3 regions of the Bacillus sp. es.036 genome follow, and region 3 is predicted to be linked to each of the others. Evidence: a T-box and tRNA genes for the amino acid it is inferred to sense, from the RefSeq annotation. Region 3 holds a T-box; the other regions hold tRNA genes.

Region 1 (10,646 bases), 660 kb from region 3:
ATGGCTGCTGAAATACCAGCTGGTCCTCCCCCGATAATTAAGAGGTCTTTTTTTTGGTCCACGAGTTTTGCCCTCACTTCCATGTTACAAGCCATTTCTCAAACTCTAGCCAATTGTTAACACGAGGAACATCAATGTTAGCATTATAAGGATAATTCATGGCGATCGCTGTTCTGCCAGTATTTTTAAAGGCCATTAGATTATGAGGGGCATCATCAAACAATAAGTCACCACGAATCATTTCTTTTCGATGAGAGAAAATCAAATTATTTTTACCGATAAATGGGAGGTTTTTCTCAACCCACTGTTCTTTTTCAGTATAAGCATATGTACGGCTGCTAGTTACAATTAGGACATCATAGTTCAAAGAGAGTCGTTCAAGAACTTCGATCGCATCTGGAAGAGGGTTTAAGTGAAGGAAGATACCAGGTTGATCCAGGTACTCATAAATCTTCTTTCCACATTCGCTTTTTACATAATCTTCAGAGCGCCAGCACATAAGGTTTTCAACAGAAAGATTGTCTTGATAATCTTCGTTATACCTGCGGTGCCATTCTGACATCAAATCACAAATGACAGAGTCCATATCAATTAGAAGGGTTATCATTAAATCACTTCTTTCCACATACATTCTTTATCACTATAACAGCGAATGGAAATTGGAACAATTCCACTCATACAAAAAGCAAGAACCAATTGGTTCTTGCTCAGTGGACTAGCATTTAATAAAAGCAGTTCCTACGATGATAAGCAGGATGAAAAGAACGACGATTAGCGCAAATCCATTTCCTGCAGGTTGATGACAAGGCATACCGTATGAAGCTCCAGCTACCGGCTGATAAGGCTCGTTTCCGTATGGTGCATTGTTTGCATGGTACATAGTATTAGGTCCCCCTTTAATTTCTCTTTCTTTATCACTGTATGTTGCCGTCTAGAAATGATATAGGCGGGAGCGGAGGAGAACCTAAATTAGGTGAATGTCCCAGGAAAAATTTATGAACTAATGCCTTTATCTTTTGTTTGAGCTTGCTTTAAGAAGTTGAATTTATAATCGTCGGTCAGTTCTTTTACTTCCTTACTAAGGAATAGAATGGCAATCACGTTTGGAACAACAAACAACGCGAGTGTAATATCAACGAGCTCCCAAACGAATTGAAGGCCACCAATAGCCCCGACAAAAATCGAAAGAATATAAACGAAACGCATCACTCGAGAAAAAGGAATCCCAAATAAGTACTCAGCTTGTTTTTCACCGTAAAACACGAGTACACCAATCGTACTAATAACAAAGATCAATAAGAGGGAAGAAACGAATATCGGTCCCCAGGTAGGTCCCATTAATCCAGAGAATGCATCTGATACCATATCAGCTGCATTAGAAGGCTTCACATCTTTCCAAGCTCCTGACAAAAGTACAGTGAATGCTGTAACGGTACAGAGGACGATTGTATCAATAAATACGCTGAAGATGCCCCATAATCCCTGTCTACATGGATGAGGGGTGTGTGCTGCAGAATGGGCGATTGATGCCGTACCCATCCCGGCTTCGTTCGAATAAAGTCCTCGAGCCAGTCCCCACCTAACTGCAGCAGCAAATCCCGCACCAGCAAATCCACCTGCCGCAGAGATTGGTTGAAAGGCGTGGACGAAAATTAGACTGATCACGTTCGGGAATTCCTCAATATTAATAATCATGACGCCGATCGCACCAGCAATATATGTAAGCACCATAAATGGAACGATTTTCTCAGCTACTGCGCCTATTCTTCGAATTCCACCAAAAACAACGGCGGTAATCAAAATGATTAAAATAACGCCAGTAAGCCATGTAGGTAAACCAAAAGCACTTTCAGATAGTGTTGAAATGGAGTTTGTTTGTACCATGACACTAGGTATAATTTCAATCATTAATCCAAATGCGAAGAGAGAAGAGGCAAATTTCCACCCTAACCCTTTTCTTATGTAGTACATAGGGCCACCAACATAAACGCCGTTTTTATCTTCTTCACGATATTTGATGCCGAGCACAATTTCTGAGAATTTGGTTGACATCCCAATAATGGAAACGACCCACATCCAAAAAATCGCACCAGGTCCACCGAAAGCGATGGCAACAGGAACCCCAACTATGTTCGTTGCGCCAGCAGTGGATGCGAGCGCTGAAGCAAATGCTTGGAAAGGTGAAATGGTGCCATCACCTTTTTCTTTTTTGAATACTTTACCGATCGTATGTTTTAAAGCATGGGGAAAAAATAGGATTTGAAAGAAGCCTAACCGTATTGTTAGAAATAATCCGCCGCCTAAAAGTAAGATCATCATTGGGTAACCCCAGATGAATGCGGAAAACTCGGTTATTGCATTTAAAATAGCGTCCATTGCCAACACTCCTTATATGTAGTACTAGTTTAATTATCCATATAGTGGGAGAGTGAAACGCTATTTGTAAAATTATGAAAAAATGAGCATAAAGACATAGAGCCGGTTTTCACCGGCTCCCGCTTAATGCATTTGAGGTGGCTGATTGTTTTGTTGTTGTTGCGCACCACTCAATTGGCTCTTGACTTGTTGAATTTCATTAACCTGAGCTGGCGCTGCAGGTTGGTAGTATCCTTTCTGTTTTGCGTACTGATAAAGGTTATACTGTCTTTGTTCATCTGTATTACGAATCTGTTGAAGAGCCTGTCGGAGTTGCTGATTATCAGCTTGAGATATCACGCTTCCGTAATTGCTTAAGCTACTGTTTAACACTGATAAATAGTCGTTCACCATATCTTTTTCGTTCATAAGATCCCTCCTTAGCTTAAAAAGCCCATTAGTTGTTGTTGTGTATGACGTGCATCTTGAGCATCTTTTTGTAGCATTTGTTTAAGCTGTGGGCAGGTACACGACTCCGCGTACGAATCAAGTTTGTTTGCAAGTGTTTCATGGCCGCCAATCATATGACGTAAGTTTTGAAGTTCAAGTTCATTAAGTTGACTCATCCAGTTTCCCTCCTTCATTTTAATCATGTTTAGTATGAATGGGGAGGTTTGGAAATATACAAACTTAAGCGATAACATTTCGTTTGTTAGAAAATTGTTGATACGTCTTTTCGCGCATGATGTTTTTAAGAATCTCTACAACGTAATAGACGTCTACATAAGATGAATAAAGGGCAATCGGTGCGAGTCTAATGACGTTTGGAGAACGAAAATCTGGAATGACGCCATTTTGTTTTAACGCTTTACATATACGTGCAGCTTCATCATGCTCCAAACAAACATGTCCACCGCGCCGATCATCTTCTAATGGGTTGGTAATCACAAAGCCATCTTCCCTCAGGTTTTCTTCAACAAGTTCCATTAGATACCTCGTTAGGGAAAGTGATTTTGCTCGTATCGATTCAATCCCTGCATCATTCATCAATTCTAACGATCCGATTAATGGGGCCATGCTAAAAATATGAGGTGTTCCAATTTGATAAGCGCCGGCGGTTTCTGCATGAGTAAGCGTATGACTCATATCAAATTGCACGTCCTTTTTCGAACTGAACCAACCCGCAAGTCCAGGGCGTCTTCCCAGGTGATCCTTATGAACGAAAAGGCCGCCAACTCCACCAGGTCCACTATTTAAGTATTTGTATGTACACCAAACGGCGAAATCCACCTTCCATTCATGAAGTTTATGTGGAATGGCTCCTATTGAGTGAGCCAAATCAAATCCGATGATCGCTCCTTTATCATGAGCCGCTTTCGTTAACTTCTCAATATCGAGTAATTGACCACTTCGATACAGAACAGAAGGGAGAAGAATGAGGGCAACTGTCTCATCAATCGCCTCAATAATGTCATCTTCCAATAGCGTTCTACCATCTTGACTTGTAACTTGAATAAGGTGTGTATCTGGTGATAACCCGTGAAGTTGTAATTGACTTTGAATCGCATAAATATCCGATGGAAATGTTAGAGAATCAGCAAGAATTTTCGTCTTTTTACCAGAAGGTTTAAAAAATGTAGCAAGCATCTGATGAAGGTTCGTTGTTATAGATCCGGTTGTCATGGTTTCAGAAGAATGGGCGCCAATTAAGTTAGAAGTCATTCCACCAAGGTTTTCAGGCATATAAAACCAGGGTTGTTGACCATCAGTCCAGCCGTCTATTCCATGGTGTTTCCAGTCTTCTAGTGATTGAAGAAGAGAGGATTCAGCTTTTTTTGAAAGAAGACCAAGTGAATTTCCATCCATATATAGCCTGTTCGGATTCAAATAAAATTCACGTCGGAACTTCGCAAGTGGATCTTTCTCGTCGAATTTTTTAGCATTTTCAATGGACTGTGATAAACTCATAAGAAACAGCTCCTTTTCTACCACTAATCGTATGAAAGGGATAAGGACCTGTCAACGCTTTCACTCTTTGTGTAAAAAACTTTCTATGTTTTTTTAGGATAACGATTGACTTTTTAAATGATCTAATGGTATATTATTAAACGTCGCTGATGCACAGCACATGCGGGTGTGGCGGAATTGGCAGACGCGCTAGACTTAGGATCTAGTGTCTTACGACGTGGGGGTTCAAGTCCCTTCACCCGCACCATATATTTTTTGCGCCCGTAGCTCAATTGGATAGAGCGTCTGACTACGGATCAGAAGGTTAGGGATTCGACTTCTCTCGGGCGCACCATACATAATTTAAGTGGCGGTGTAGCTCAGCTGGCTAGAGCGTACGGTTCATACCCGTGAGGTCGGGGGTTCGATCCCCTCCGCCGCTACCATATTTCAATTTCATCATGGAGGGGTAGCGAAGTGGCTAAACGCGGCGGACTGTAAATCCGCTCCCTCAGGGTTCGGCGGTTCGAATCCGTCCCCCTCCACCATGATTGGGCTATAGCCAAGCGGTAAGGCAACGGATTTTGATTCCGTCATGCGTTGGTTCGAATCCAGCTAGCCCAGCCATTTGCGGGTGTAGTTTAGTGGTAAAACCTCAGCCTTCCAAGCTGATGTCGTGGGTTCGATCCCCATCACCCGCTCCATTACATATTTTCGAGAAGAATGTCAGAACGAACTTCCCATCATAATTTAAATCATGATATACTAATGATTAGATGAGTCACTTCTCAATATCATGCGCCTTTAGCTCAGTAGGATAGAGCAACAGCCTTCTAAGCTGTGGGTCAGAGGTTCGAATCCTCTAAGGCGCATACCAATAACCCTTGAATAGAATTTCTATTCAAGGGTTTTTTTGTTCTTATACACATGAGTAAGTGCGCATGGAGGTCATTTCCAACAAACGAGTAGAGCATCTATTTTAAAGAATATTTGGGACTGAATGATAAGGAAAATCGAAAGTAATTCATCTTTTCTTAGAGGTGAGCGATGAGGTTATATACGAACGATTAATTATAATTCAATTAATTTGTTCACTTTTAGTAGTTTATTGTCCCGTTTTTCTTTCGTTTTTTTCTGTTTTATGCTACTATATCCGTAGAAAAGATTCGTTGCAGTAACTGGCGACAAATGTGGAAGTAACCACAGGGGAGCTGTGACGTACAATGCCGGTCGTCTGGGCGAAGAAATGGGGCAGCTCATTCTTTACCAATTTTCAGGAGGAGTTCATATGACAAACGAAACAAAAATTTTAGACGGTAAAGCAGTTGCTAATCGCATAAAAGAAGAGTTAAAGACAAGAGTCGCATCTCTTAAAGAAAAGGATGTGACGCCAAGCCTTGTGACGATACTTGTTGGAGATGATCCATCTTCTGAGACCTATGTAAGAATGAAAGGCAATGCGTGTGAGCGGGTAGGAATTACCTCTAAAAAAATTCACCTCTCTGAAGACACAACAACTGAAACGCTCGTACAGACAATTGAAGAGTTAAACCAGGATGCTTCTGTGCATGGTATATTGCTTCAACACCCCGTTCCATCTCAAATTGATGAACGTCTTGCTTTTGAAACCATTGCGATCGAGAAAGATGTTGATGGTGTAACGAGTGCTGGCTATGGCCAAACAGCTCTTGGATTTGGAACTTATCCATCTTGCACTCCTGCAGCAATAATGAAAATCATGGAAGACTATGATATTAAAGCTGAAGGAAAGCACGCTGTTGTAATCGGCCGCAGCCCAATTTTAGGAAAACCAGTATCTGCGCTCTTATTAAATCAGAATGCAACTGTAACAACTTGTCATTCTAGAACCACTAACCTTGCTTCGCATGTGCAGCAAGCAGATATCGTAATTGCTGCAGTGGGCAAGCCGGAATTTATTAAAGGTGACTGGGTTAAAGATGGAGCTGTTGTGCTTGATGCTGGATATAACAAAGGAAACGTTGGAGATGTGGAATATGAAGCGGCAGCTAAGAAAGCGTCCTATATTACACCTGTTCCGGGCGGTGTGGGCCCAGTTACAATCGCGATGCTATTAAAACATACCGTTGATGCAGCTGAAAAAACAGTTCAATAAAAAGAAGTAAAGTTAAAAGTAGTTTCATTGGAGGAGGCACATTGTAATCGTGCACTCTAAATGGAACTGCTTTTTTGTATCTTTTACATTAAATGAGAAACTTTCAGTGTAGTAATCATTCGTATCATACGAGGTAGTAGAGTGCTGCTTTATTCTCTATTCTAGTATTTTAAAAATATGTTACTATCAATGTAAAGAAACATTTATAAAAATGAATCCTAGTAAGGCTAGTTGCAATCGTTCTCATCTTAAACCTTGCAGTAATTTGAAAGGGGATACATCAGTTTGAACACAAAACATTTGGATTTACTTGCCCAAAAATATGATAGTGAAGAAAAAGTTGTCACTGAAATCATCAACCTTAAAGCCATCCTAAATCTACCAAAAGGAACTGAGCATTTTGTTAGTGATTTACATGGGGAGTACCAAGCCTTTCAACATGTGCTACGAAATGGTTCAGGTAAAGTGAAAGAGAAAATTTCTGACTTGTTTAAAGATGAATTACCAGAAGATGAGTTGAATGAATTTGCCACGCTCGTTTACTACCCAGAAGAAAAAATCAACCTAATTAAACATTCATTCAGTAATGATAACGAATTATACGAATGGTATACGGTGATGATTGAACGTATGCTAAAGCTCATCTCGTATGCCTCTTCCAAATATACACGATCCAAATTACGTAAAGCTTTGCCTACTCAGTTTGTTTATGTCATTGAAGAGCTTCTCTATAAAACGGCTGATCTTACGAATAAAGAGCCTTATTATAATAAAATACTTCAACAAATTATCTCTCTGAACCAAGCTGATAAGCTAATCACCGGGCTTGCCTATACGACGCAAAGACTAGTTGTGGATCATCTTCACGTTGTGGGGGATATCTACGATCGAGGACCAGAACCTGATAAAATTATGGATACCCTTATTCACTATCATTCGGTAGATATTCAATGGGGAAACCACGATGTCTTATGGATTGGTGCGTTTGCAGGATCTAAAGTATGTCTTGCTAATATTATTCGTATTTGTGCTAGATACAACAATTTGGAAATCATTGAAGATGTTTATGGCATAAATCTGAGACCCTTACTGAATCTCGCCGAAAAATATTATGATGATAATCCCGCTTTTGCGCCAAAGAGAGAATCTGATGAGAAACAAACGAGTCATGAAAAATGTCAAATCACGAAAATACATCAGGCGATCACGATGATACAGTTTAAACTCGAGAGTCCAATCATCAAAAGAAGATCTTACTTTAATATGTCTGAAAGACTTTTATTAGAGAAGATTGATTATCAAGAAAACACCATTACGATTCATGGGCAAACGTATCCGTTAGAAAACACCTGTTTTTCAACCATTAATCCAGATCAACCTGACCAGCTATTAGAGGAGGAGGAGGAAGTCATCAACAAGCTTTTGTTTTCAGTACAACACTCGGAAAAGCTTGCTAGACATATGAACTTCCTTATGAAAAAAGGCAGTCTTTATCTAAGATACAATGGTAATCTATTAATTCATGGATGTATTCCTCTCGATGAGAATGGGAATATGGAAAAAATGATCATCGAAAATAAAACGTATGCCGGTCGCGAGTTACTTGATATTTTTGAGAATTATTTACGCCATGCTTTCGCACATCCTGAAGAAACAGCTGACCTTTCGACAGATATGGTTTGGTATTTGTGGACAGGCGAGTATTCTTCTCTGTTCGGTAAGAGAGAAATGACGACGTTTGAGAGATATTTTATAAGTGATAAGAAGAGCCATAAAGAAAGAAAAAATCCCTATTATCATTTGCGTGAAGAAGAAGAGATCTGTCGCCAGATTCTAGCAGAATTTGACCTTAATCCAGATCAAGGTCATATTATAAATGGACACACGCCTGTTAAAGAAATTGATGGAGAAAATCCAATCAAAGCAAATGGCAAGATGATTGTCATTGATGGCGGTTTCTCGAAAGCTTATCAATCAACAACAGGTATTGCGGGGTACACGTTATTATTTAATTCTTACGGCATGCAGCTTGTTGCTCATAAATTATTTAATTCTAAAGAAGAAGTTTTATTACACGGAGCAGATGTATTGTCAGTAAAACGATTAGTAGATAAGGAATTAGAAAGAAAAAAAGTTCGTGAAACAAACATTGGAGAAGAAATCCTGCAAGAAGTTCATATTCTTAATCGATTAATGGAATATCGGTATATCAATTAACGGTTTATGCACCTTTTTTACGAAACTAACCAACAAAGTCGATGCTTTGTTGGTTAGTTTCGTTTTTGTATAAGCAGGAAACTTCTTATGGAGGTAGATCGTGCTTCATTTTACACCAGTAACGAAGCATTTACATATTAATTGAGCAGAACATTCAATCATTTTAGAAAGTTGTGCTATGGTCAATAAGAATAACTTTAACTAAGCGGAGGCGATCAATCGATGAAACTTGATGGGAAAGTAGCAATAGTAACTGGAGCTAGCAGTGGTATTGGTGAGGCGATAGCGAAACAACTAGCGAATGAAGGAGCAAGTCTTGTGCTTGCAGCTCGTCGTGAAGAAAAACTGACTGACTTAGCGAGCTTCATCACGAATCAATCAAATGGAAAAGCCATTGTAGTGAAAACGGATGTTACGAAAAAAGAAGATATGGAGCAACTCGTTGAGCAAGCCAAACAAGAATTTGGAAAGGTTGACATCGTCGTCAATAATGCTGGAGTGATGCTACTATCATTTATGAAAAATGATGAGGTGGATCAATGGAGTCAAATGGTGGACGTGAATATTAAAGGTGTTCTATACGGCATTCATGCAGCGCTTCCTGATATGTTAAAACAAGAGAGTGGTCATATTATTAATGTCTCAAGTGTAGCAGGGCATGAAGTATTTGCTTCAAGTGCCGTGTATAGTGCTACAAAATATGCCGTAAGAGCCCTTTCAATGGGACTTGAAAAAGAGTTATCAAAAACTGGTGTACGTGTCACGAATATTTCTCCAGGTGCCGTTGAAACTGAACTAACTCATCATATTACGGATGAAGAGGTCCTCAACATGTTTAAAGATCGTGCCTCTTCAATGAAAGCTCTTCAAGCGGATGATATTGCTCGTGCGGTTGTGTATGCAGTCACTCAACCTGAATATGTGAATGTGAATGAAGTGGTTGTCCGACCAATGCAGCAATAGGAGCGACTCATTTTTATAGTTCGTTAGCAAAAGATCGAGCCTGCTCGGTCTTTTTTTATGGAGTAGTGAACCATAAACATATATTTAAGATACGCAATAACTTGAATGATTCACAGATCACCCATATACTTTAACTTGGATAGCGTATAAACAACTAGAGAAATAAGCACAACAGTTGGAGGAAGAAAGATGAATAGTTTTATTGTCATGCAAGGAGATACATATGTTGAAGAAAAAGAAGCAGGGGTGATCTGGTCACCGAAAGAAGATAGGGGTGGCCAAGAGCCTCATTCGTGGAAGAGGCTGAAAGAAGTCAAAAAAGGAGATCCTATTTTCCACTATGTTAAAGGAGAGATTGTAGCGGTTAGCCTTGCTAAGAGTGACTGTAAAGAGGAGGCGAAAACGTCAACTTTATCGCATCAAACGATAGTCGATAAAGGATATTTAGTGGCGCTAGAATACCATGAGTTGGACGTTCCGCTAAATGTAAGAGAAAAATTTGAAGAAATTTCACCTTTATTACCTCTTAAATACGCACCATTTCAACTTGATGCAAGTGGAAATCCCGGGTATTTATACCCTTGTCATGAAGCACTAACAATTAAGCTGCTTGAGCTAATTAGTGAGTCCAATTTTTATCGTATAAATGAAGAACAATTAGAGTTAACCGTAGATGAAGTTAGAAGAACGGAACGTAATACACTAATACCTATCATTACGGAAACAGAATCAGAAGCGAAAATGAAAATGAGATGGGGAAAGTTAAAGTTTCGCAATGAAGTTGCTCCTTTATGGGAAGGTCAGTGTGCTCTTTGTGCCATTAAACTTCCGGAATTACTTAAAGCAAGCCACGCTAAACCGTGGAAGGATTGTTCAAACGATGAGCGATTGGATCCTTTTAATGGGGTGCTACTTTGTCAAAACCACGCCGCTCTCTATGATGAGGGGTTGATTGCCTTTGACGGCCAGGGTCGATTACACATTTCTTCAAGTATTCAAGAAGATGACTATGACATGTACGGATTAAATC
Region 2 (10,646 bases), on a different contig from region 3:
ATTGCTAGTAATCGCGGATCAGCATGCCGCGGTGAATACGTTCCCGGGCCTTGTACACACCGCCCGTCACACCACGAGAGTTTGTAACACCCGAAGTCGGTGGGGTAACCTTTATGGAGCCAGCCGCCGAAGGTGGGACAAATGATTGGGGTGAAGTCGTAACAAGGTAGCCGTATCGGAAGGTGCGGCTGGATCACCTCCTTTCTATGGAGAATTACGAAGGTAACTTACGTTACCAACCTTACATGAGCGTTTCGTTTAGTTTTGAAAGAATGATTACTTCTTTCAAAACGTGGCTTATATGATGAAACAGATGTGCACCTGCGTCTTCGAGTAACGCTAACGATGTTGGCTTCCTCGGTGCAAGGCAGCATAGAAGTGGATTCAAGTAGTAGCCTTGTTCCTTGAAAACTAGATAGCATAAACAACGACATCCAATAATTATTTTTTATGCAATAACTTAGTAATAACTGATGCGTTATGGCAGTAATGCCTAACAAATCGAAGGTTAAGCTACTAAGGGCGCACGGTGGATGCCTTGGCACTAGAAGCCTAAGAAGGACGGGACGAACACCGATATGCTTCGGGGAGCTGTAAGTACGCTTTGATCCGGAGATTTCCGAATGGGGGAACCCACCATCTTTAATAGGATGGTATCCATTTCTGAATACATAGGGAATGGAAGGCAGACCCGGGGAACTGAAACATCTCATTACCCGGAGGAAGAGAAAGCAAATGCGATTTCCTGAGTAGCGGCGAGCGAAACGGAATCAGCCCAAACCAGAGGGCTTGCCCTCTGGGGTTGTAGGACGTCTCTTTGGAGTTACAAAGGCACGGATAGACGAAGCGACCTGGAAAGGTCCATCACAGAAGGTAACAATCCTGTAGTCAAAATCCGCTGCCCTCCGAGACGGATCCTGAGTACGGCGGGACACGTGAAACCCCGTCGGAATCTGGGAGGACCATCTCCCAAGGCTAAATACTCTCTAGTGACCGATAGTGAACCAGTACCGTGAGGGAAAGGTGAAAAGCACCCCGGAAGGGGAGTGAAAGAGAACCTGAAACCGTGTGCCTACAACTAGTTGGAGCCCGTTAATGGGTGACAGCGTGCCTTTTGTAGAATGAACCGGCGAGTTACGATCCCGTGCAAGGTTAAGCTGATAAGGCGGAGCCGCAGCGAAAGCGAGTCTGAATAGGGCGAAATAGTACGTGGTCGTAGACCCGAAACCAGGTGATCTACCCATGTCCAGGGTGAAGTTCAGGTAACACTGAATGGAGGCCCGAACCCACGCATGTTGAAAAATGCGGGGATGAGGTGTGGGTAGCGGTGAAATGCCAATCGAACCTGGAGATAGCTGGTTCTCTCCGAAATAGCTTTAGGGCTAGCCTCGCGGCAAGAATCTTGGAGGTAGAGCACTGATTGGACTAGGGGTCCTTACCGGATTACCGAATCCAGTCAAACTCCGAATGCCAACGATTTATCCGCGGGAGTCAGACTGCGAGTGATAAGATCCGTAGTCGAGAGGGAAACAGCCCAGACCACCAGCTAAGGTCCCAAAGTATACGTTAAGTGGAAAAGGATGTGGCGTTGCTTAGACAACCAGGATGTTGGCTTAGAAGCAGCCATCATTTAAAGAGTGCGTAATAGCTCACTGGTCGAGTGACGCTGCGCCGAAAATGTACCGGGGCTAAACGTATCACCGAAGCTGTGGATTGTCTTACGACAATGGTAGGAGAGCGTTCTAAGGGCTGTGAAGTCAGACCGAAAGGACTGGTGGAGCGCTTAGAAGTGAGAATGCCGGTATGAGTAGCGAAAGACAAGTGAGAATCTTGTCCGTCGAAAGCCCAAGGTTTCCTGAGGAAGGCTCGTCCGCTCAGGGTTAGTCGGGACCTAAGCCGAGGCCGAAAGGCGTAGGCGATGGATAACAGGTTGATATTCCTGTACCACCTCCTTTCCGTTTGAACGACGGGGGGACGCAGAAAGATAGGGAGAGCGCGCTGCTGGAAATGCGCGTCCAAGCGATTAGGCTGGTGAATAGGTAAATCCGTTCACCGTGAAGGCTGAGTCGTGATGGCGAGGGAAATTTAGTACCGAAGTCCTTGATTCTACGCTGCCAAGAAAAGCCTCTAGTGAGGAAAGAGGTGCCCGTACCGCAAACCGACACAGGTAGGCGAGGAGAGAATCCTAAGACGATCGGGAGAACTCTCGTTAAGGAACTCGGCAAAATGACCCCGTAACTTCGGGAGAAGGGGTGCTTCCTCGGGTTAATAGCCCAGGGGAGCCGCAGTGAAAAGATCCAAGCGACTGTTTAGCAAAAACACAGGTCTCTGCAAAGCCGTAAGGCGAAGTATAGGGGCTGACACCTGCCCGGTGCTGGAAGGTTAAGAGGAGGGGTTATCCCTTACGGGAGAAGCTCTGAATCGAAGCCCCAGTAAACGGCGGCCGTAACTATAACGGTCCTAAGGTAGCGAAATTCCTTGTCGGGTAAGTTCCGACCCGCACGAAAGGTGCAACGACTTGGATACTGTCTCAACGAGAGACCCGGTGAAATTATAGTACCTGTGAAGATGCAGGTTACCCGCGACAGGACGGAAAGACCCCATGGAGCTTTACTGTAGCCTGATATTGGATTTTGGTACAGCTTGTACAGGATAGGTAGGAGCCATAGAAGTCGGACCGCCAGGTTCGATGGAGGCGTCGGTGGGATACTACCCTGGCTGTACTGACATTCTAACCCAGCACCGTGATCCGGTGCGGAGACAGTGTCAGGTGGGCAGTTTGACTGGGGCGGTCGCCTCCTAAAGTGTAACGGAGGCGCCCAAAGGTTCCCTCAGAATGGTTGGAAATCATTCGCAGAGTGTAAAGGCACAAGGGAGCTTGACTGCGAGACCTACAAGTCGAGCAGGGACGAAAGTCGGGCTTAGTGATCCGGTGGTTCCGCATGGAAGGGCCATCGCTCAACGGATAAAAGCTACCCTGGGGATAACAGGCTTATCTCCCCCAAGAGTCCACATCGACGGGGAGGTTTGGCACCTCGATGTCGGCTCATCGCATCCTGGGGCTGAAGTAGGTCCCAAGGGTTGGGCTGTTCGCCCATTAAAGCGGTACGCGAGCTGGGTTCAGAACGTCGTGAGACAGTTCGGTCCCTATCCGTCGCGGGCGCAGGAAATTTGAGAGGAGCTGTCCTTAGTACGAGAGGACCGGGATGGACACACCGCTGGTGTACCAGTTGTTCCGCCAGGAGCATAGCTGGGTAGCTACGTGTGGAAGGGATAAGTGCTGAAAGCATCTAAGCATGAAGCCCCCCTCGAGATGAGATTTCCCACAGCATTAAGCTGGTAAGATCCCTTAGAGATGATGAGGTAGATAGGTTCGGGGTGGAAGCGTGGCAACACGTGGAGCTGACGAATACTAATCGATCGAGGGCTTAACCTAAAACAAAAGTGATGTGAGCATGTCTCACTAAACTTGATATTATTGGAATACGTTGTGCGTGCTATCTAGTTTTCAGGGAATAATATTTTTCTTGATCTTTACAAAGAAATATAGTAAGATATATCTTGTCCTTGGTTAAACACTTTCTAGTGGATCAACCATTGATTAGTCTGGTAATGATGGCGAAGAGGTCACACCCGTTCCCATGCCGAACACGGAAGTTAAGCTCTTCAGCGCCGATGGTAGTTGGGGGATCTCCCCCTGCAAGAGTAGGACTTTGCCAGGCTGACCAATATTCCACAGTAGCTCAGTGGTAGAGCAATCGGCTGTTAACCGATCGGTCGTAGGTTCGAATCCTACCTGTGGAGCCATTATGCTTCCATAGCTCAGCAGGTAGAGCACTTCCATGGTAAGGAAGGGGTCATCGGTTCGAATCCGGTTGGAAGCTCCAGGACATGGCCCGTTGGTCAAGCGGTTAAGACACCGCCCTTTCACGGCGGTAACACGGGTTCGAATCCCGTACGGGTCACCAATATTAATTTTTGCTCTGTGGAGGATTAGCTCAGCTGGGAGAGCATCTGCCTTACAAGCAGAGGGTCGGCGGTTCGAGCCCGTCATCCTCCACCATTTTTCTAATAATAATTAACTTACTTTCAGGAGTACTCAATCGAGTGCACTGTTTTTTATTTGTAAGTTAGATTGATTTTCTCAAAATTCTTCGCCGGCCTAGCTCAATTGGTAGAGCAACTGACTTGTAATCAGTAGGTTGGGGGTTCAAGTCCTCTGGCCGGCACCATTTTTTTCTCACTTGTGGAGGGGTAGCGAAGTGGCTAAACGCGGCGGACTGTAAATCCGCTCCCTCAGGGTTCGGCGGTTCGAATCCGTCCCCCTCCACCAGTAAGAGCCATTAGCTCAGTTGGTAGAGCATCTGACTTTTAATCAGAGGGTCGAAGGTTCGAGTCCTTCATGGCTCACCATATGCGGAAGTAGTTCAGTGGTAGAACATCACCTTGCCAAGGTGGGGGTCGCGGGTTCGAATCCCGTCTTCCGCTCCAAACTTTATATGCGGGTGTAGTTTAGTGGTAAAACCTCAGCCTTCCAAGCTGATGTCGTGGGTTCGATCCCCATCACCCGCTCCAAATGGGGCCTTAGCTCAGCTGGGAGAGCGCCTGCCTTGCACGCAGGAGGTCAGCGGTTCGATCCCGCTAGGCTCCACCAATTTCCTTAAACCATGTTTAGGGTTTTTTTTATGTTTAAAATGCTTCACATCCTCCATTTCGTTCTATTCCAAGTTTTCCTGTTACCTTCAAGTTTAACTTTTACATGATCTCCTTACAGTTATTTATTCTTCCACTTATATTTATCCGTAAAAAGGTCCAATTTACGTAATTGTATGAATATTTATTCGTATTTTATGTCAGGTTGAGTCATTTGTCGAGATCTGGGTAAAATAGAGCTAGACTAGGATACGAGGAGGACTACATAATGAATCATGAACTTTCAATTATCGGTGTACCAATGGATCTTGGGCAAATGAGACGCGGTGTCGATATGGGACCAAGTGCCATTCGATATGCAGGAATAGTCGAACGGTTAACAAAATTGAATTATGATATTGAAGATCTTGGAGATATTGAAATTGGTAGACCAGAAAAGCGACCTGAGGATCAAGATCATCAGCTGAAGAACTTAAAAGAAGTGGCTGATGCTAGTGAGAAGCTTTCTAACGTTGTTAATGATGTCGTAAATCGAAAGCGTTTTCCGTTAGTGTTTGGAGGAGATCATAGTATTGCAATCGGAACTCTTGCGGGAGTTGCGCGTAATTACGATAATTTAGGGGTTATCTGGTATGACGCCCATGGAGATTTAAACAACTCAGAAACGTCACCATCTGGAAATATACACGGTATGCCACTTGCTGTAAGTCTAGGAATTGGCGATGATTCTTTAACTGGAATTTCAGGATACTCTCCTAAGATTAAGCCTGAGAATATTGTGATTATCGGCGCTCGTTCACTTGATGAAGGAGAGCGAGAACTTATTAAAGAAAAGGGCATTAAAGTTTATACAATGCATGAAATTGATCGAATGGGTATGACAAAAGTAATGGAAGAAGCGATTGAGTATGTATCGAAGGATGCAGATGGTGTGCATTTAAGTCTTGATCTCGATGGACTTGATCCACACGATGCACCTGGAGTAGGAACGCCAGTGCTTGGAGGAATCAGCTATCGTGAGAGCCACCTTGCGATGGAAATGCTTGCAGAAGCCAATATTCTAACATCAGCAGAATTTGTTGAAGTGAACCCTATTTTGGATGAAAAAAATAAAACGGCTACAGTGGCTGTTGCATTAATGGGGTCTTTATTCGGAGAAAAATTAAAATAACATAGAAAACCGCTGCTTTCTTCATTAGAAAGCAGCGGTTTTTTTATTTCGACGCTGATCGTATTCGTTTAAAAGATAATCAAGATAAGTGCTAATTTCTATAATTTCATTAGAGCTAAGTGGCTTGTTTCGTGCTAACAAATTCATTTTATTACGTGAAGCTTCAATTTCTTTTAATAAAAGGTCTTTTTCCGATCCGATTTGAAAGCTTATCTTTCGATTCACCCTTTCCATGAGTCGAACCACCCTTTCAATAATTTATACCCTTATTACCCAAATTGCATAAAAGATAAACCGTTTTTGCTAGAAAATTATGTATTTCCGTTATAAAGACCAATTCAAACGTGATAGAATAAGAAAGGATAATATGATTTTTTTTTGAAATAATGAAACTTTGTTTTTCCTGATACGTAACTATAATAGCCGCAGGAATCAGCGGGGGTTGAGAAAATATGGACGCGATAGTAAAGCGAATCGTACTAAAAGTAAGAAAAGGGGATCATAATGCATTTGGGGAGCTGGTAGAGCTCTATAAAGATCGAGTCTTTGCTCTCACCTATCGAATGCTAGGAAACAGGCAGGAGGCTGAGGATGTGGCTCAGGAGGCGTTTATTCGTGCATATACGAATATCGATCGCTATCAGATCGACCGGAAATTTTCTACCTGGTTATACCGGATCGCCACAAACTTATCGATTGATCGAATGCGTAAAAAGAAACCGGATTATTACCTTGATGCTGAAGTATCAGGTACAGAAGGGTTAACGATGTATTCTCAAATTTCGACAGATGAGCCATTACCTGAAGAAGAAGTGGTGTCTTTGGAGGCGCAAGAAGGGATCCATCAGGCAATTTTAAGCTTGCCAGCTAAATATCGAAGTGCTATAACGTTAAAGTATATCCAAGAACTATCGCTCAAGGAGATTAGTGAAATTCTCGATTTGCCAGTAGGTACAGTCAAAACCCGTATTCATCGTGGGAGAGAAACACTTAGGAAGAAACTTCGGGAGCAGTGAGAAAGGGGGAGAAGCTATGAAATGCCCTGCAGAAATAATTGTGCTCATGCATGAAGTACTTGATGAAGAAGCTACGAATGAACAGCGTCGCGAGCTATTTGATCACTTGCAAACATGTGATGATTGCAAAGAGCATTATGAAGAATTGAAAAAAACGGAATCGTTTCTCCTCAGCTCGCCTTCTATGAAGGCGCCCGATGGTTTTACATCAAAGGTAATGGAGCAGCTACCTCAGGAAAAGCGTACTGTTTGGATGAAACGCTGGATGAAATCACATCCATTTGTAACTGCTGCTGTCCTATTCCTTGTTTTGATGGCAGGATCCGTTTATTCATCGTGGACGAGTGAGGATCAATTGTCTGCTCTTTCTGGGAATTTAAGATTTGAGCAGGATACAAATACAGTTATTGTGCCTGAAGGTGAAGTGGTTGAGGGCGATTTAACAGTAAAAAATCGCAACCTTGAAATAGAAGGTCAAGTTAAAGGGGATGTGCTTGTCATTAACGGAGAACAGTACATGGCCTCTGCAGGACAGGTAACCGGTGAGATTGAAGAAGTAGACCATATTCTAGACTGGACTTGGTATCAAATTAAAAACCTTTTACAAGATGTGGGTAATCTTTTTTCTAGTGAAGAAGAAAAAAAGTAAATCGTCTAATAGGCGATTTACTTTTTTTATGGAGGTAATTCTTTCAAACGTATATGGCATCCTTATTGAACGAGGAGAGCGATTTAGTGAGTAGGTAGTTGCTTTTTTGAAGTTGTCAAAAATATGATATAATTAAAAAGTTACAAATGTATTTTAGCGATGCATTTGAAGTGAACTTCAGGCTAAATACAATATGTTTGGAGGAAGAGCCGTGCTGCCTGTCGGAAATGTAAATGTACTTGATTACATAACTGAGATTATTGATATTTTACTCGTTACGTATGTGATATATAAAATTATTATGCTTATTCGCGGCACGAAGGCCGTTCAGCTTCTAAAGGGAATAACCGTCATTATTGCAGCCTGGTTTTTAAGTAGCTTTTTCGAACTAAATACTTTGCATTGGATTTTGGAGCGAGTCGTGCTCTATGGACTTCTTGCCATTATTATTATTTTCCAACCAGAGCTTCGAAGGGCACTTGAACAATTAGGACGTGGTCGGCTGTTTGCTCGTTCGGCAGTAGAAGAGGAAGAAACAAATAAAATGGTTGAAGCGATCATTAAGTCCTCATCCTACATGGCGAAGCGAAGAATCGGTGCTTTGCTCTCAATTGAGCGTGAAACTGGACTGAACGATTATGTAGAGACAGGAATTCCTATGAATGCTAAACTGACTTCGGAGCTTTTAATTAACATTTTTATTCCTAATACCCCTCTTCATGATGGTGCAGTGATTTTGAAAAAAGATGAAATTCTAGCTGCCGCCTGCTATTTGCCCTTATCAGAAAGCCCTTTTATTTCTAAGGAGCTTGGAACTAGGCATAGGGCAGCACTAGGTATAAGTGAAGTTACAGATAGCTTAACACTTGTTGTTTCTGAAGAAACGGGTAGTATCTCCCTGACAAAGAATGGAGAGCTACATCGAAATTTATCAGAAGAGGCTTTGCGTGATCTGCTGAATGCAGAATTAAACCCGTCCGTATCAAAAACCGAGTCTTCCAACCGTTTCAGTAATTGGAGGGGGAAAAAGTAATGGATAAATTATTGACGAGTAACTGGTTTGTCAAAATCATCTCTTTTCTTCTCGCTCTTATGCTTTATACGATTGTTGCCATGCCTGATGCCTCAACGTCAAACACGAACGACGTTCTTCAGCCACAGTCTGAATCAGAACGTATTCCAAATATGGAGCTCGAAGTACTTTATGATGAGGAGAACGTGGTCGTATCTGATTTACCTGAAACTGTAGATGTTCTGGTTGAAGGTCGGACAGATGGCTTAATGCTATCAAAGCTAACAAACAAAGAAATTTATGTGGATTTACGAAATCTCACTCCTGGTCAGCATCTTGTGACAGTAAAGCATAGAGATTTCCCAGAAAACGTGGATGTGACGATTGATCCTGTTCGGGTGTCTGTCACGATCGAAGAGAAAAAATCAAACACGTTCCAAGCTGGAATCAATTTATTGAAAGCAGAAGAGCTACCTGAAGGCTATTCAACAGAAGAACCAATTGTTTCTCCAAAAACCGTTACCGTGACAGGTGCTAGTTCCAAGCTTGAACAAGTTGCCTTCGTTAGAGGATACGTGAATGTTAGCGACGCAAAAGAAGAAGTAAACGAAAGAATTACACTAAATGTGTACGATGCGAATATGGAAGAAATACAGGGACTATCGATTGACCCTGCCGTAGTGGATGTAAAGGTACCAGTTACAGCCCCTTTTAAGAAGGTGCCAATTAAGCTTGATCAAACAGGCAAGCTTCCTGAAGGCACCAGCATCTCGTCGATTGAACTTGAGCCAAAAGAGGTATCTGTATTTGGTCCAGAAGAGGAACTTGGAAAGTTAGAATTTCTTGATGGTATTCCGCTAGATTTATCAGAAATTACGAAGGATACAACCATTGAACTTGATGTGCCGGTGCCCGAAGGAATGAAGAAAGTAGATCCTGAGACAGTAAAAGCAAAGATTACAGTCGGTAAAGAGGACGAAAAAGCATTTGAAGATGTACCGATTAAAGTTACCGGAATATCTGAAGGCTTAGCGGCGAATATCTCAGAACCGGAGCAAGGTTCAACGAATATGACACTTTACGGTGTATCGAGTGTGCTTGATACGATTCAGAATGGGGATTTTCAAGCTTATATTGATGCAAGCGGCCTTTCTGAAGGAGAGCATGAACTTGAATTACAATGGAACGGACCATCTTATGTACGCTGGTCAGGTTCAGATAAAAAGATTAAGCTGAAAATAGAGAATAGTTCGTCCTAAATAATGGAACTGCGTCATAATAAAGGAGAGAGTAAAACGATGGGTAAATATTTTGGTACTGACGGTGTAAGAGGGATAGCGAATACTGAGCTTACCCCAGAGCTTGCATTTAAATTAGGCCGTTTTGGTGGTCATGTTTTAACGAAAGATGCGGAAAAACCTAAAATTCTAATTGGACGCGATACGCGTATTTCAGGATACATGCTTGAAGGAGCTTTAGTTGCTGGTCTTCTTTCGATTGGAGCAGAAGTCATGCGTCTTGGTGTAATTTCAACACCTGGTGTTGCTCATTTAACGAAAGCACTTAGCGCACAAGCAGGTGTGATGATCTCTGCTTCTCATAATCCAGTTGGTGACAATGGGATTAAATTTTTTGGGCCGGATGGATTTAAGTTATTGGATGCACAGGAAGCCGAAATCGAATCCCTTATTGATAGTGACGAAGATCATGTTCCACGTCCTACTGGTGCTGACCTCGGTATTGTAAGTGATTATTTCGAAGGTTGCCAGAAATACCTTCAATATTTGAAGCAAACAGTGGACGAAGATTTTTCGGGTCTTCATATTGCGCTTGACTGTGCACACGGTGCTACATCATCTCTTGCAGCACACTTATTCGCTGATCTTGAAGCAGACATTTCTACGATCGGTACGAACCCAACAGGTACGAACATTAATGACGGTGTCGGATCGACCCACCCAGAAACGCTCGCTGAATTTGTGAAAGAAAAGAATGCTAACGTAGGCTTTGCTTTTGATGGTGATGGTGATCGTCTTATCGCTGTTGATGAAAATGGTGACATTGTTGATGGCGACCAGATTATGTTCATTTGTGCTAAATTTATGAAAGATCAAAAGCGCTTGCGTCATGATACGGTTGTTTCAA
Region 3 (10,646 bases):
CGTTTCGCGCGATCTTCAATCTCAAATGTAAGGTATGGGTATTTCTCAACTGGCGAAGGGGAAGATTTAGTTAGGTTTTTTTCAAGATCGTATTCAAGCGCCTTGTTGTACTCATCTTCGGTAATTGTTTCTTCTTGATACATGCGATAAAGAACAAATTCCATCCGGTCGATTCCAGCTGAAAGATCTTCCTTTTTCTCACCCGAGTTTGTAAAAGGGGTGTATGTATAAGGGTTTTTGGGAATACCTGCAATAAAAGCAGCTTGTGGCAAGTTTAAATCACTTGCATTGACTCCGAATATGCCTTGTGAGGCTGCTTGAACGCCTGCGATATTATTACCAGAAGCATTACGTCCGTAAGGAACAATGTTAAGGTATGCTTCTAGAATTTCATCTTTATTAAAGAAGTTTTCCAATCGAAGCGCGAGCAACATTTCTTTTGCTTTCCGTTCAAATGAAACTTCTCTCGTTAAAATCTGGTTTTTAACAAGCTGTTGCGTGAGTGTGCTCCCGCCACTGCGGTCTTCTGAATTTGTAACTTCTTGCAATACAGCTCGTCCGATTGCTTTAGGAACAATGCCGTCATGATCGTAAAAGTATTCATCTTCTGTGGAAATGACCGCCTTTTGTAGAAGAGGAGAAACGTCTTTTAACTCAACTTCTTTTCGCTCAATATCAGAACGGAAGTTTCCAAGAAATACGTCTCCAGCAAAGTAGACCTCACTGGTTTCTTCGTAGTTATAAACGTCACTCTTCATCTCATCGTAAGAGCGAATCGGTTCATCTTTTACAAGCGATGCAAAATATCCAGCACCAACGCCACCGGCGAAAAATGTGCCCATAAGACCAATTACTATAAAGATCAGAAAAAGATTCCAAATAACTTTATAGGCAATTCTAGAGCCGGATAATATGTTGTATTCTTGTAATCTATCAATGAACGCGTTCCACTTCTGCCTGATAGTAGAAAAAAGCTCTCGCATTCCTATACCCCCTCAAATTAATCCTATTTATTATAGCATATGTCGTCGAGATTTGTATAAACTGGTAGGGATTTCAGTAGGCTTAGAATTGACATGGTTTTCCGTTTGTGATATTAATTTAAATAGTGTTTTTTATGAACGACATGCTTTGATTGGACAAAGTAGCGTTTTTCTCCCTTTTTCAGAGAGCTGGTGGTCGGTGAGAACTAGCATAAAGGAAAATGTGAATTACCTCCATGAGCTTCTAATGGGAAAGACAACGTCTGTGTAGCATTAGACGGTTCAGACCGTTATTCTGACTGAGTGGAAGAAAGTATGCTTTCTTCAACAAGGGTGGTACCGCGATTAATCTCGTCCCTTTTTAGGGGCGGGTTTTTTTATGTTTGTAGAACTGTAAATTGCTTGAAATAGGGAATTACTATGATTTAGAGGAGACGATGATATGCACATTTTAGATGAATTAGAAGCAAGAGGCCTGTTAAATCAGGTGACCGATAGAGAAGGTCTTGAAAAAGAGTTGTCTAACAACCGAATCGCACTTTATTCAGGATTTGATCCAACAGCTGATAGTCTTCATATTGGACATTTGTTGCCAGTTCTTGCGCTTCGTAGATTTCAGCTTGCAGGGCATACGCCGATTGCGCTTGTTGGTGGGGCAACCGGACTTATTGGAGACCCAAGTGGCCGTTCGAATGAGCGTACGTTAAATTCCGAAGATATTGTAAAAGAATGGACCAATAAATTACAGGGTCAGCTAGCGCGCTTTTTAGATTTTGGTACAGAAGCGAATGCTGCAAAAGCTGTAAACAACTTTGACTGGATCGGCGAATTGAATGTGATTCCATTTCTTCGCGATGTAGGAAAGAACTTTGGTTTAAACTACATGCTTGCGAAAGATTCGGTTACATCACGTCTCGAAGCTGGAATTTCTTTTACCGAGTTTACGTACATGATTCTTCAATCGTATGACTTTCTTCAACTTTATCGTAAAGAAAATTGTCGCTTGCAAATTGGAGGTAGTGATCAGTGGGGAAATATCACGGCTGGTCTTGAATTAATTCGTAAAGAAGAAGGAAGCGAAGAATCGACGAAAGCATACGGTGCAACGTTTCCACTTGTTACGAAAAGTGACGGCTCCAAGTTTGGTAAGTCAGAAGGTGGCGCAATCTGGTTAGATGCTGATAAAACATCTCCTTATGAATTCTATCAGTTCTGGATTAATACAGATGATCGCGATGTGGTAAGGTTCCTAAATTACTTTACATTTTTAAGTATTGAAGAGATTAAAGAAATTGAGTCGAAGCATTTAGAAGCACCAGAAAAAAGAGAAGCACACCGTACACTTGCTGAAAACGTAACGAAGCTCGTACATGGAGAAGAAAAGCTTCAGCAGGCGATCAATATTTCGGAAGCTCTTTTTAGTGGAGATATTAAGCAATTAACAGCTGAAGAAATTCGTTTAGGGTTTAAAGATGTGCCATCCTATCACGTAGAAGATCATGAAAAAGGATTAATTGACTTACTTGTAGAAGCTGGAATTTCATCTTCCAAGCGTCAGGCAAGAGAAGATGTGAAGAATGGCGCCGTTTATATTAATGGTGAACGCTGTAAAGAAATAGACAAGGTGATTTCAGAAAGCGATCAAATTGAAAATAAATACGTTATTATTCGAAGAGGAAAAAAGAAATACTTCCTTCTCACATATTAATTGTTAATGAAGAGATGCTCGATAGGAGCATCTCTTTTTTCGTATAAACCAATTTTGCTTTTGGACATAAAAAAAACCCCGGAATAAATTCCGGGGAGTTGAAACAGCTTAACGAGAGTAGTACTCAACGATAAGAGCTTCAGTGATTTCAGCAGGAAGTTCAGAACGCTCAGGAAGACGAGAGAACGTACCTTCAAGCTTATCAGCATCGAAAGTAAGGTATTCTGGAACGAAGTTGTTTACTTCGATTGCTTCTTTGATGATGTCAAGGTTGTTTGACTTCTCACGAACGCTGATCACTTGACCAGTCGCTACGCGGTAAGAAGGGATGTCAACGCGTTTGCCATCGACAGTGATGTGGCCATGGTTAACTAGCTGACGAGCCTGACGGCGAGTACGAGCTAGACCCATACGATAAACAAGGTTATCAAGACGAGCTTCAAGAAGAATCATGAAGTTCTCACCGTGAACACCTTTCATTTTACCAGCATCATCGAAAAGACGACGGAATTGACGCTCAGTCATGCCGTACATGTGACGAAGCTTTTGCTTCTCTTGAAGCTGAAGTCCATATTCAGAAAGCTTTCTACGCTGGTTAGGTCCGTGTTGACCTGGAGCGTAAGGACGCTTTTCCAATTCTTTACCTGTTCCACTTAGAGAAATACCAAGACGACGAGAAATTTTCCAACTTGGTCCTGTATAACGAGCCATATTTAGCTCCTCCTTTATACCATTATTATTGGTATAAAATAAAAACAGTGTCGTGATTCCGGTTTGCGCACATTGTGTTTTCACACGCCTTCACCTCGACAGCCGGAGGGTACGCGGCGTACCTATTAAAAGGAACACAATGAAATCGCAGCCCGTCACGCTGCTGCCCATTCTTATTTTACACAAATGCAATTGTAACTCTTTCAGATTGAGATGTCAACTATAGTAGGGATTTGATGGATAAAAAGATGTCAATGATCTGTTGAGATAGATAATTCCCTCTTCACCTTATAATTGAAAACGCTTACAATGAAAGTGTAATGTGTGATTTTATAACAGGGGGTTATGACTTTGGGAGAGCAACGTTTTGAGACAAAAACAATTCATGATGGATATGATTCTAAATCACATCATAATAGTTTAGCATCACCGATCTATCAAACATCCACTTTTACATTCGAAACAGCAGAAGCTGGTGAAAGAAGGTTTGCTGGTGAAGAGCCTGGCTACATTTATTCAAGACTTGGAAATCCTACTGTTCGAATGTTGGAAGAGAGGATTGCTTCTCTTGAGAATGCGGAGGGTGGTTTAGCTTTTGGTTCAGGCATGGCAGCTGTTTCTGCTGTTCTTATGTATCTTGTAAAGTCGGGAGACCATATCCTTTGTTCTGAAGGAGTGTACGGCTGCACGTTTGGATTACTTAAAATGTTAGAAGAGAAGTTTGCGATCGAGCATGACTTGCTTCCACTTGATTCATTTGAACAAATTCAACAAGCTATTCGCCCAAATACCACGGTTATCTATATAGAGACGCCCATAAATCCAACATTGAAATTAATTGATCTTGAAATGATTTCTTCTGTAGCAAAGGAAAAAGGAATCACGGTTGTAGTAGATAATACATTTTCTACGCCGTATCTACAACGCCCTCTAGAATTTGGTTGTGATATTGTTTTGCACAGCGCTACGAAGTATATCGGAGGGCATGGGGATGTCGTGGCGGGGCTGGTTGTAAGTGATAAGAAGACGATGACTGCCATTGCAAAGAGTACACAAAAAGATATCGGAGGAATTCTATCACCGTTTGATGCATGGTTACTCCTTCGGGGATTGAAGACTCTCCCAATTCGGATGGATCGTCACTGCTCAAATGCTCATAAAATCGTTCAAAAGTTAATCGAGCATCCATCAGTAACGAATGTGATGTATCCAGGAAGAGAGGAATCGCCTTTTTATCTAATTGCAAAAAAGCAGATGAAAAGCCCGGGAGGATTAATTAGCTTTGAAATAAATGGTGGTAAACTAGAAGCACAAAATTTTATGAATCGGCTAGGAATGATAAAAATTGCAGTTAGTCTTGGAGATGCTGAAACGCTTATTCAACATCCAGCGACGATGACACATGCAGTGGTTCCTGAAGATGAGCGAAAACGGATGGGCATTAGTGAATCGCTTATTCGTCTTTCGATTGGACTTGAAGCATGGGAAGACATTTGGAGGGATATCGAACAAGCGCTTGAAAAATAAAAAAACCGTCCAATGGAGACTTCCATTGGACGGTTTTTATCATTACTTAAAGTTCTTATAGATGAAGATTAAACCTGATCTTAAAGGTAATCTTGCAATGCTAGTGTGAATTTTTCTAAATACTCTTGATCCACTTCATCAAAGCGTCCAACTTCTGGGCTGTCAATATCAAGAACGCCAAGAAGTGCCCCATTCGTAAAAATAGGCACTACAATTTCAGATTGAGACGCAGCGTCACAGGCAATATGTCCTGGGAACTCATGGACATTTTCAATTCTCATTGTTTTGCCTTCCTTGGATGCGGTGCCGCATACGCCTTTTCCATTCTGAATTCTGACACAAGCGGGTAGCCCCTGAAATGGACCTAGAACAAGTTGATCGGTTTCTTTTTCATATAAATAAAAACCTACCCAGTTCACATCTGATAAAAACTGATTTAATAATGCAGAAGCATTTGCAAGGTTGGCTAGCTGATTCGTCTCGCCATCTAGCAGTGCTCTTAATTGTTTAATTACCATTTGATAGTCTTTTTCTCTTTTACCTGAATAGGATTCGACCTCAAACATGTCAAAACACCTCTTCCTTAACTCGAAATTATGATAATCATATCAAATCTTGTTGAGGAACACACATATTTTGTCGCACGATTATTAAAGGAATGGAGGAGCAATTAACGAATGAGTTACTAAGAACGAACTATTTGGAGGTGGTTCCTAGTGAAACAGGAGCGAGATACAGTATCGAAGCGAAGTGTCATCCAGGCCGCCATTCAACTCTTTAACACCAAAGGATTCCACGGTACTTCAGTTCGTGATATTGCGAGTAAAGCAGAGGTAAACGTTGCGCTAATCTCTTATTACTTTAATGGAAAAAAGGGATTAGCTGAGTTTTTAATGACTTCTTTTCTTGAAGGATATGTAAAAGAGATTGAAGCTGCATATCAACAGCTTGAAGGGCACTCAGCAAAAACATGTCTTATTGACGCAATTGAGCGTGTGATGGAATATCAGTATTTGAATAGACAGTTAGCTCGATTTGTACACCGAGAGATCACATTCGATTCTGTTCTTGTTCGTGAAATTATGACCACTTATCTGGCGAAAGAAAAGTATTATTTCACTAGGATTTTAGAAGTGGGTTTTGCGAGAAAAGAGTTCCGCCCTCAACCCATTGATTATATTGTGATGCAATTGAAAGGAATGCTTTCGATGCCTTTTTTACACCCTCAATATATTCTCGAAGTGCATCATATTCAACCGAATGAACGTTATTTTATTCAAAAATATAACAAACAGTTAAATGAGTGGATACAATTAACTGTTTGTAGGGAGAAGAAGTGGGACAAGCGCCCGCTTGTTATGAATGGGTGAATTTATTTGGCTTTTGAAGTAACGGAGTGATCAGCCGATCTGCTCCCTGACCAATCCCTTTTGCACTATGGGCATCTGAACCATAGACGAGAGGGATTTCTCGTTTTAACGCTTCTTTGACGACTTGATCGCTTGGATAGGGTTCTTCGCAAAGTGGCTTCACTGTACCAGCACCATTGTAGTCAAGAGAATAGTTGTGATCTTTAATCGCAATAAGAATAGTAGCTATTTCACTTTGAAAATCATTTTTAACCGGATATTTTTTCTGGAATTTATTTGCGAGTGTCATATGTCCTATGCGAGTAGGCTTGTAATTTCCTAAATTGGATTTAATGGACTTTAGCACAGTTTCATAATATTTTTTATGAACCATTTCAACCGAACCCAACGCTTGGATCAAGTCATTGAATGCTTCTGTGCTATAGTCTAGGCATGTATAGAAATCACCGTGTTTGATAAAGTGGACGGAAAGAATGGCGTCATCTAGAAATGGACCAACTGAATCAAGTAATTGTCTTGTCTCTTCCTCATAACCCTCAATATAATCAACTTCAAGTCCGCTATTAATTTCAATTAAACCCTTATACTTTTCTTTCAGTTGTTGAATGGAATTAAAGTAACTATGAACGTCCTCCCAATTCATCCCGCTGTCTTTGTCTGGAACAGGATCGGTAAAGGTTTTAGGGAGGGGAGCATGTTCCGTAAAAGTCATTCCTTTATAACCTGCTTGTATTGCTGCTTCTACGTACTCTTCAAATTGATCAGTGGAGCCGTGTGGACAAAAAGGAGAGTGGATGTGTCCATCGTATGAAATATTCATTCTAAAGCACCTTCTTTCAAAAAATGAAAAAGTTTATAATATAATCAAGGATTTTAACTGTCGAATATTGAATTTATTTAGTCAAAGAGGTAATTACATGGTATCATAAAAACATTAATGAATTTCCTACATATTTGTTTATAAAAGATCTATATCTGATGATTTAGACTGCTTAATTAGCATGTATACATAAATTGATGATGTGGAAGAAGGGGTGCTTCCGTTGGAGTATATTGTCATTGCGATTATTTTACTGGTTGCCGTCATATTATATGGCACTTTTGCTAGAAGAAAAATATACAATGAGATCGATCGTCTAGAAGAATGGAAGATTGATATATTGAATAGACCTGTAACTGATGAGATCTCGAGAGTAAAGGGATTAACAATGTCAGGACAAACGGAAGAGAAATTTGAGAAGTGGCGTGAAGAATGGGACGAAATTGTTGCCGTTAAACTTCCTAATCTAGAAGAACAGCTCATGGATACAGAAGAAGCAGCAGAGAAGTATCGCTTTCGAAAAGCGAAAGCGACTCTTGTTGAAACGCGCGAACGGTTAGAGCAAATTGAAAAGCGAATTGAATTAATGTTGGAAGATATCAATGAACTTGTTTCCAGTGAAGAGCAAAACCGAACGGACATTATTTCTGTCCAAGAAGTGTTTAGGGAAGCAAAGCAACGCCTATTATCTCAGAACCGTTCGCTTGGAAAGGCTTATCCAACGCTTGATGCAGAGCTTGAGGAGCTAAAGCAGAATCTTAAGCATTATGAACAGCTGACAGAAGAAGGAAATTACCTTGAGGCAAGAAGTGTACTAATGGAAATTCAAGAACGGTTAGCAGTTGTTCAGGATAAAATTGCTGTAACACCCGAATTAATTGCTTTAGTTCATACGCAAATACCTGCTCAGTTGAAAGAGCTTGAAGATGGTACTTCTGCGATGGCATCTGAAGGCTATGTCCTGGATCACCTGGAAATTCAGGATCACATCGAACAGGTAGAGTCAGACCTCGTACGTTTTGAATCTGCTATCGAGAAGACCGAAGTTCAAGAAATGAAAACAGAAATTGATTCGGTACGAAGAAGTATTGAAGGACTATATGACCAATTAGAAGCCGAGGTAGATGCAAGGCACCTCGTTACTGAAAAAGTAGAAGAGATTGAACATGAATTGTTCAAAACAAATTCTTATCTTCAGGATTTACAGGAAGAAACGAACGTTGTTCAACTAAGCTATCGGTTAGAAGAACAAGAACTAAACATGATAAAAGATATCGAACTGAAAATTTCAGATATGCATATTCGCTTTAATGCTGTTCGGGAAGCGGTAGATGGTAATCAACAAGCTTATACGAGTCTTGCTGAGTCAGTGCTTTCTTTAAAAGAAGATCTTGCAACGATTGATCACGAAATGCAGATTCAAAAAGAAAACTTGCACATGCTTAGGCGAGATGAGCTTAAAGCACTTGATACGATTAAAGATCTAAAGCGGAAGTTAATTGAATCTAGAAGAATGATGAAATTAAGTAATTTACCAGGCATACCTGAGTCTTATCTTGATGGCTATGAACTAGCTGAAGACATTATTATCGAATTAAGTGAACGCCTTTCAGACGTACCGCTTGATATCTATCAAATTAATGAAGTGTTAGCTGACGCGGAACGTGCGGTTGAGCACAGCACGGAAATTACGAAGAAGCTTGTCGAAGACGCTGTCTTAACGGAACGCTTAATCCAGTTTGGCAATCGGTATCGTGGGAAGCATCGAAGTGTGGATGAATTGCTACAAAAAGCAGAAAATCACTTTAGACAATATGAGTATGATGATGCCTTATCTACAGCTGAAGCTGCAATTGAAAAAGTAGATCCGCAGGTGCTTCAAACTCTTAAAAATGATGTAAGAGAACCTGTTGAATCGTAGCTCTCCTTTCGAGGAGAGCTTTTTTGTGTGGCAAGATCTTCCTGATGACTCGTTTCAATGAATGGTCGTTTAACAAAAAGAAAGAACGCAGGCGGATAGCCTGCGTTCTTAAATTACGACGCTTGTTTAGTTGTTCTGGAGAGTAAGAGGCCAATCACAGCACCTACAATGGCCGGGATAACCCATCCTACGCCTTCGCTATAAAGCGGCAGGGTTTGCATGATGCCCATACCTGGCAAAGTGATTCCCGCTCCTTCTAGAGCGTTTGGCACGCTAATGATGACTGTTAAGATAATCGCTCCCCTATAAACATGGGGGTGAATCGGAAAAGCATTCTCAAGAAACGTTAGAAAAATTAAAACAATAGCGATCGGATAAATGGCGATTAAAACAGGTAAAGTAAACGTAATAAGCTGTGTTAGACCGAGATTCGCAACGAATGTACTAAATAGCGTAACGACTAGAATAACGGTTTTGTAGGAAAGCTTTGGATATGTTTTAGAAAAATACTCTCCGCAGGCGGTTACGAGGCCTACAGATGTGGTTAAGCAGGCGAAAGTTATCGCTGCCCCAAGCAAAAGCGTTCCTAATGAGCCAAATAAGTAGCTAGCAATACTTGATAATATCGCTCCCCCGTTATTTGCGGAGCCAACAAGGCTCGTGCTTGTTGCACCGATATACGCCAATGAAAGATAAATGGCGGTTAATCCAATCGCTGCAAGAATGCCCGCTTTTAGTACAGCAATCGAAACATTTTTACGATCAGAGACGCCTTTATCGTTGACAGCTTGTATCACAACGATTCCGAATACAAGGGCAGCAATAGCGTCCATTGTAAGATATCCTTCGATAAAGCCTTTAAAGAACACGCCACTCTTATATTCAGGTGCAGGCGTAGATAAAGGTCCAGGAGGATTTATAAATGCGCCAATAATAAGACTACCTAGAACTAAAATTAAAAGTGGGGTTAGTATTTTTCCGACTCGATCCACTAACCTTGTCGGGTTTAATGATAACCAGAATGTTAACCCGAAGAAAATGAGAGTATAGAGAAATAAAGGCAATCCATTTACGTTTGTAGAGTCATTTAGAAATGGCACAACACCGATCTCGAAAGCTACAGTACCCGTGCGCGGTATTCCGAAGAATGGGCCGATTGCAAGGTAGAGAATGGCAGTAAAAATAAGTCCAAATAGCGGATGTACTTTCGATGCGATATCCCTTAAACTTCCACCTGTTAATCCAATAGCAGTTACGCCAAGAAGTGGTAAGCCGACACCTGTAATAAGAAAGCCAGCTGTGGCGATCCAAATGTTTTCACCTGCAGAGTTTCCGAGCGCTGGAGGGAAGATCATATTTCCCGCTCCTAAGAAGAGCGCAAATAGCATTAATCCGATCGTCAATGTGTCTTTATTTGATAATTTTAGTTTCATAATTGCCTCCTGAATCAACTGTTTAACATGTCCTAATTTTCGGACTTCATATTAACACAATTAATCGACGAATCATAACGTTTCTTTTAAAGATTAATTATTCTGACTATTCTTCTTCTGTTCGCATATGGAATAAAGCGACTTTGGTAATATCAACCATGGGTGAAAAGGTT

Evidence for each region. The T-box of region 3 lies ahead of tyrS (tyrosine--tRNA ligase). A T-box ahead of a tRNA ligase gene usually reads a tRNA of that ligase, here a tRNA-Tyr.
Region 1: it has a tRNA-Tyr gene. The T-box ahead of tyrS (tyrosine--tRNA ligase) is inferred to sense a tRNA for this amino acid. The anticodon was not compared.
Region 2: it has a tRNA-Tyr gene. The T-box ahead of tyrS (tyrosine--tRNA ligase) is inferred to sense a tRNA for this amino acid. The anticodon was not compared.

Annotation. Positions count from the first base shown of each region.
Region 1 is NZ_PDIZ01000001.1:1,697,699-1,708,344, reverse strand. Features, by position in the region: gene ATG70_RS08705 (NAD(P)/FAD-dependent oxidoreductase) at 1-62, opposite strand, end outside; gene ATG70_RS08700 (5' nucleotidase, NT5C type) at 74-607, opposite strand; gene ATG70_RS22170 (YjcZ family sporulation protein) at 716-811, opposite strand; gene ATG70_RS08690 (alanine/glycine:cation symporter family protein) at 994-2,376, opposite strand; gene ATG70_RS08685 (spore coat protein) at 2,500-2,784, opposite strand; gene ATG70_RS08680 (hypothetical protein) at 2,796-2,981, opposite strand; gene kynU (kynureninase) at 3,046-4,332, opposite strand; tRNA gene ATG70_RS08670 (tRNA-Leu) at 4,486-4,570, shown strand; tRNA gene ATG70_RS08665 (tRNA-Arg) at 4,581-4,657, shown strand; tRNA gene ATG70_RS08660 (tRNA-Met) at 4,672-4,748, shown strand; tRNA gene ATG70_RS08655 (tRNA-Tyr) at 4,766-4,850, shown strand; tRNA gene ATG70_RS08650 (tRNA-Gln) at 4,855-4,929, shown strand; tRNA gene ATG70_RS08645 (tRNA-Gly) at 4,933-5,006, shown strand; tRNA gene ATG70_RS08640 (tRNA-Arg) at 5,101-5,174, shown strand; ZMP/ZTP riboswitch at 5,467-5,549, shown strand; gene ATG70_RS08635 (bifunctional 5,10-methylenetetrahydrofolate dehydrogenase/5,10-methenyltetrahydrofolate cyclohydrolase) at 5,591-6,436, shown strand; gene ATG70_RS08630 (fructose-1,6-bisphosphatase) at 6,722-8,653, shown strand; gene ATG70_RS08625 (SDR family oxidoreductase) at 8,876-9,616, shown strand; gene ATG70_RS08620 (HNH endonuclease) at 9,806-10,646, shown strand, end outside.
Region 2 is NZ_PDIZ01000003.1:57,654-68,299, forward strand. Features, by position in the region: rRNA gene ATG70_RS18980 (16S ribosomal RNA) at 1-204, shown strand, start outside; rRNA gene ATG70_RS18985 (23S ribosomal RNA) at 507-3,436, shown strand; rRNA gene rrf (5S ribosomal RNA) at 3,606-3,722, shown strand; tRNA gene ATG70_RS18995 (tRNA-Asn) at 3,733-3,807, shown strand; tRNA gene ATG70_RS19000 (tRNA-Thr) at 3,812-3,887, shown strand; tRNA gene ATG70_RS19005 (tRNA-Glu) at 3,894-3,968, shown strand; tRNA gene ATG70_RS19010 (tRNA-Val) at 3,988-4,063, shown strand; tRNA gene ATG70_RS19015 (tRNA-Thr) at 4,157-4,232, shown strand; tRNA gene ATG70_RS19020 (tRNA-Tyr) at 4,249-4,333, shown strand; tRNA gene ATG70_RS19025 (tRNA-Lys) at 4,338-4,413, shown strand; tRNA gene ATG70_RS19030 (tRNA-Gly) at 4,417-4,491, shown strand; tRNA gene ATG70_RS19035 (tRNA-Gly) at 4,502-4,575, shown strand; tRNA gene ATG70_RS19040 (tRNA-Ala) at 4,579-4,654, shown strand; gene rocF (arginase) at 4,922-5,824, shown strand; gene ATG70_RS19050 (aspartyl-phosphate phosphatase Spo0E family protein) at 5,849-6,058, opposite strand; gene sigW (RNA polymerase sigma factor SigW) at 6,277-6,840, shown strand; gene ATG70_RS19060 (anti-sigma factor family protein) at 6,857-7,489, shown strand; gene cdaA (diadenylate cyclase CdaA) at 7,704-8,522, shown strand; gene ATG70_RS19070 (CdaR family protein) at 8,522-9,760, shown strand; gene glmM (phosphoglucosamine mutase) at 9,800-10,646, shown strand, end outside.
Region 3 is NZ_PDIZ01000001.1:2,358,543-2,369,188, reverse strand. Features, by position in the region: gene ATG70_RS12145 (transglycosylase domain-containing protein) at 1-983, opposite strand, end outside; T-box leader at 1,123-1,345, shown strand; gene tyrS (tyrosine--tRNA ligase) at 1,426-2,691, shown strand; gene rpsD (30S ribosomal protein S4) at 2,800-3,402, opposite strand; gene megL (methionine gamma-lyase) at 3,748-4,929, shown strand; gene ATG70_RS12125 (GAF domain-containing protein) at 5,010-5,495, opposite strand; gene refZ (forespore capture DNA-binding protein RefZ) at 5,646-6,299, shown strand; gene hisJ (histidinol-phosphatase HisJ) at 6,286-7,113, opposite strand; gene ezrA (septation ring formation regulator EzrA) at 7,343-9,040, shown strand; gene brnQ (branched-chain amino acid transport system II carrier protein) at 9,154-10,473, opposite strand.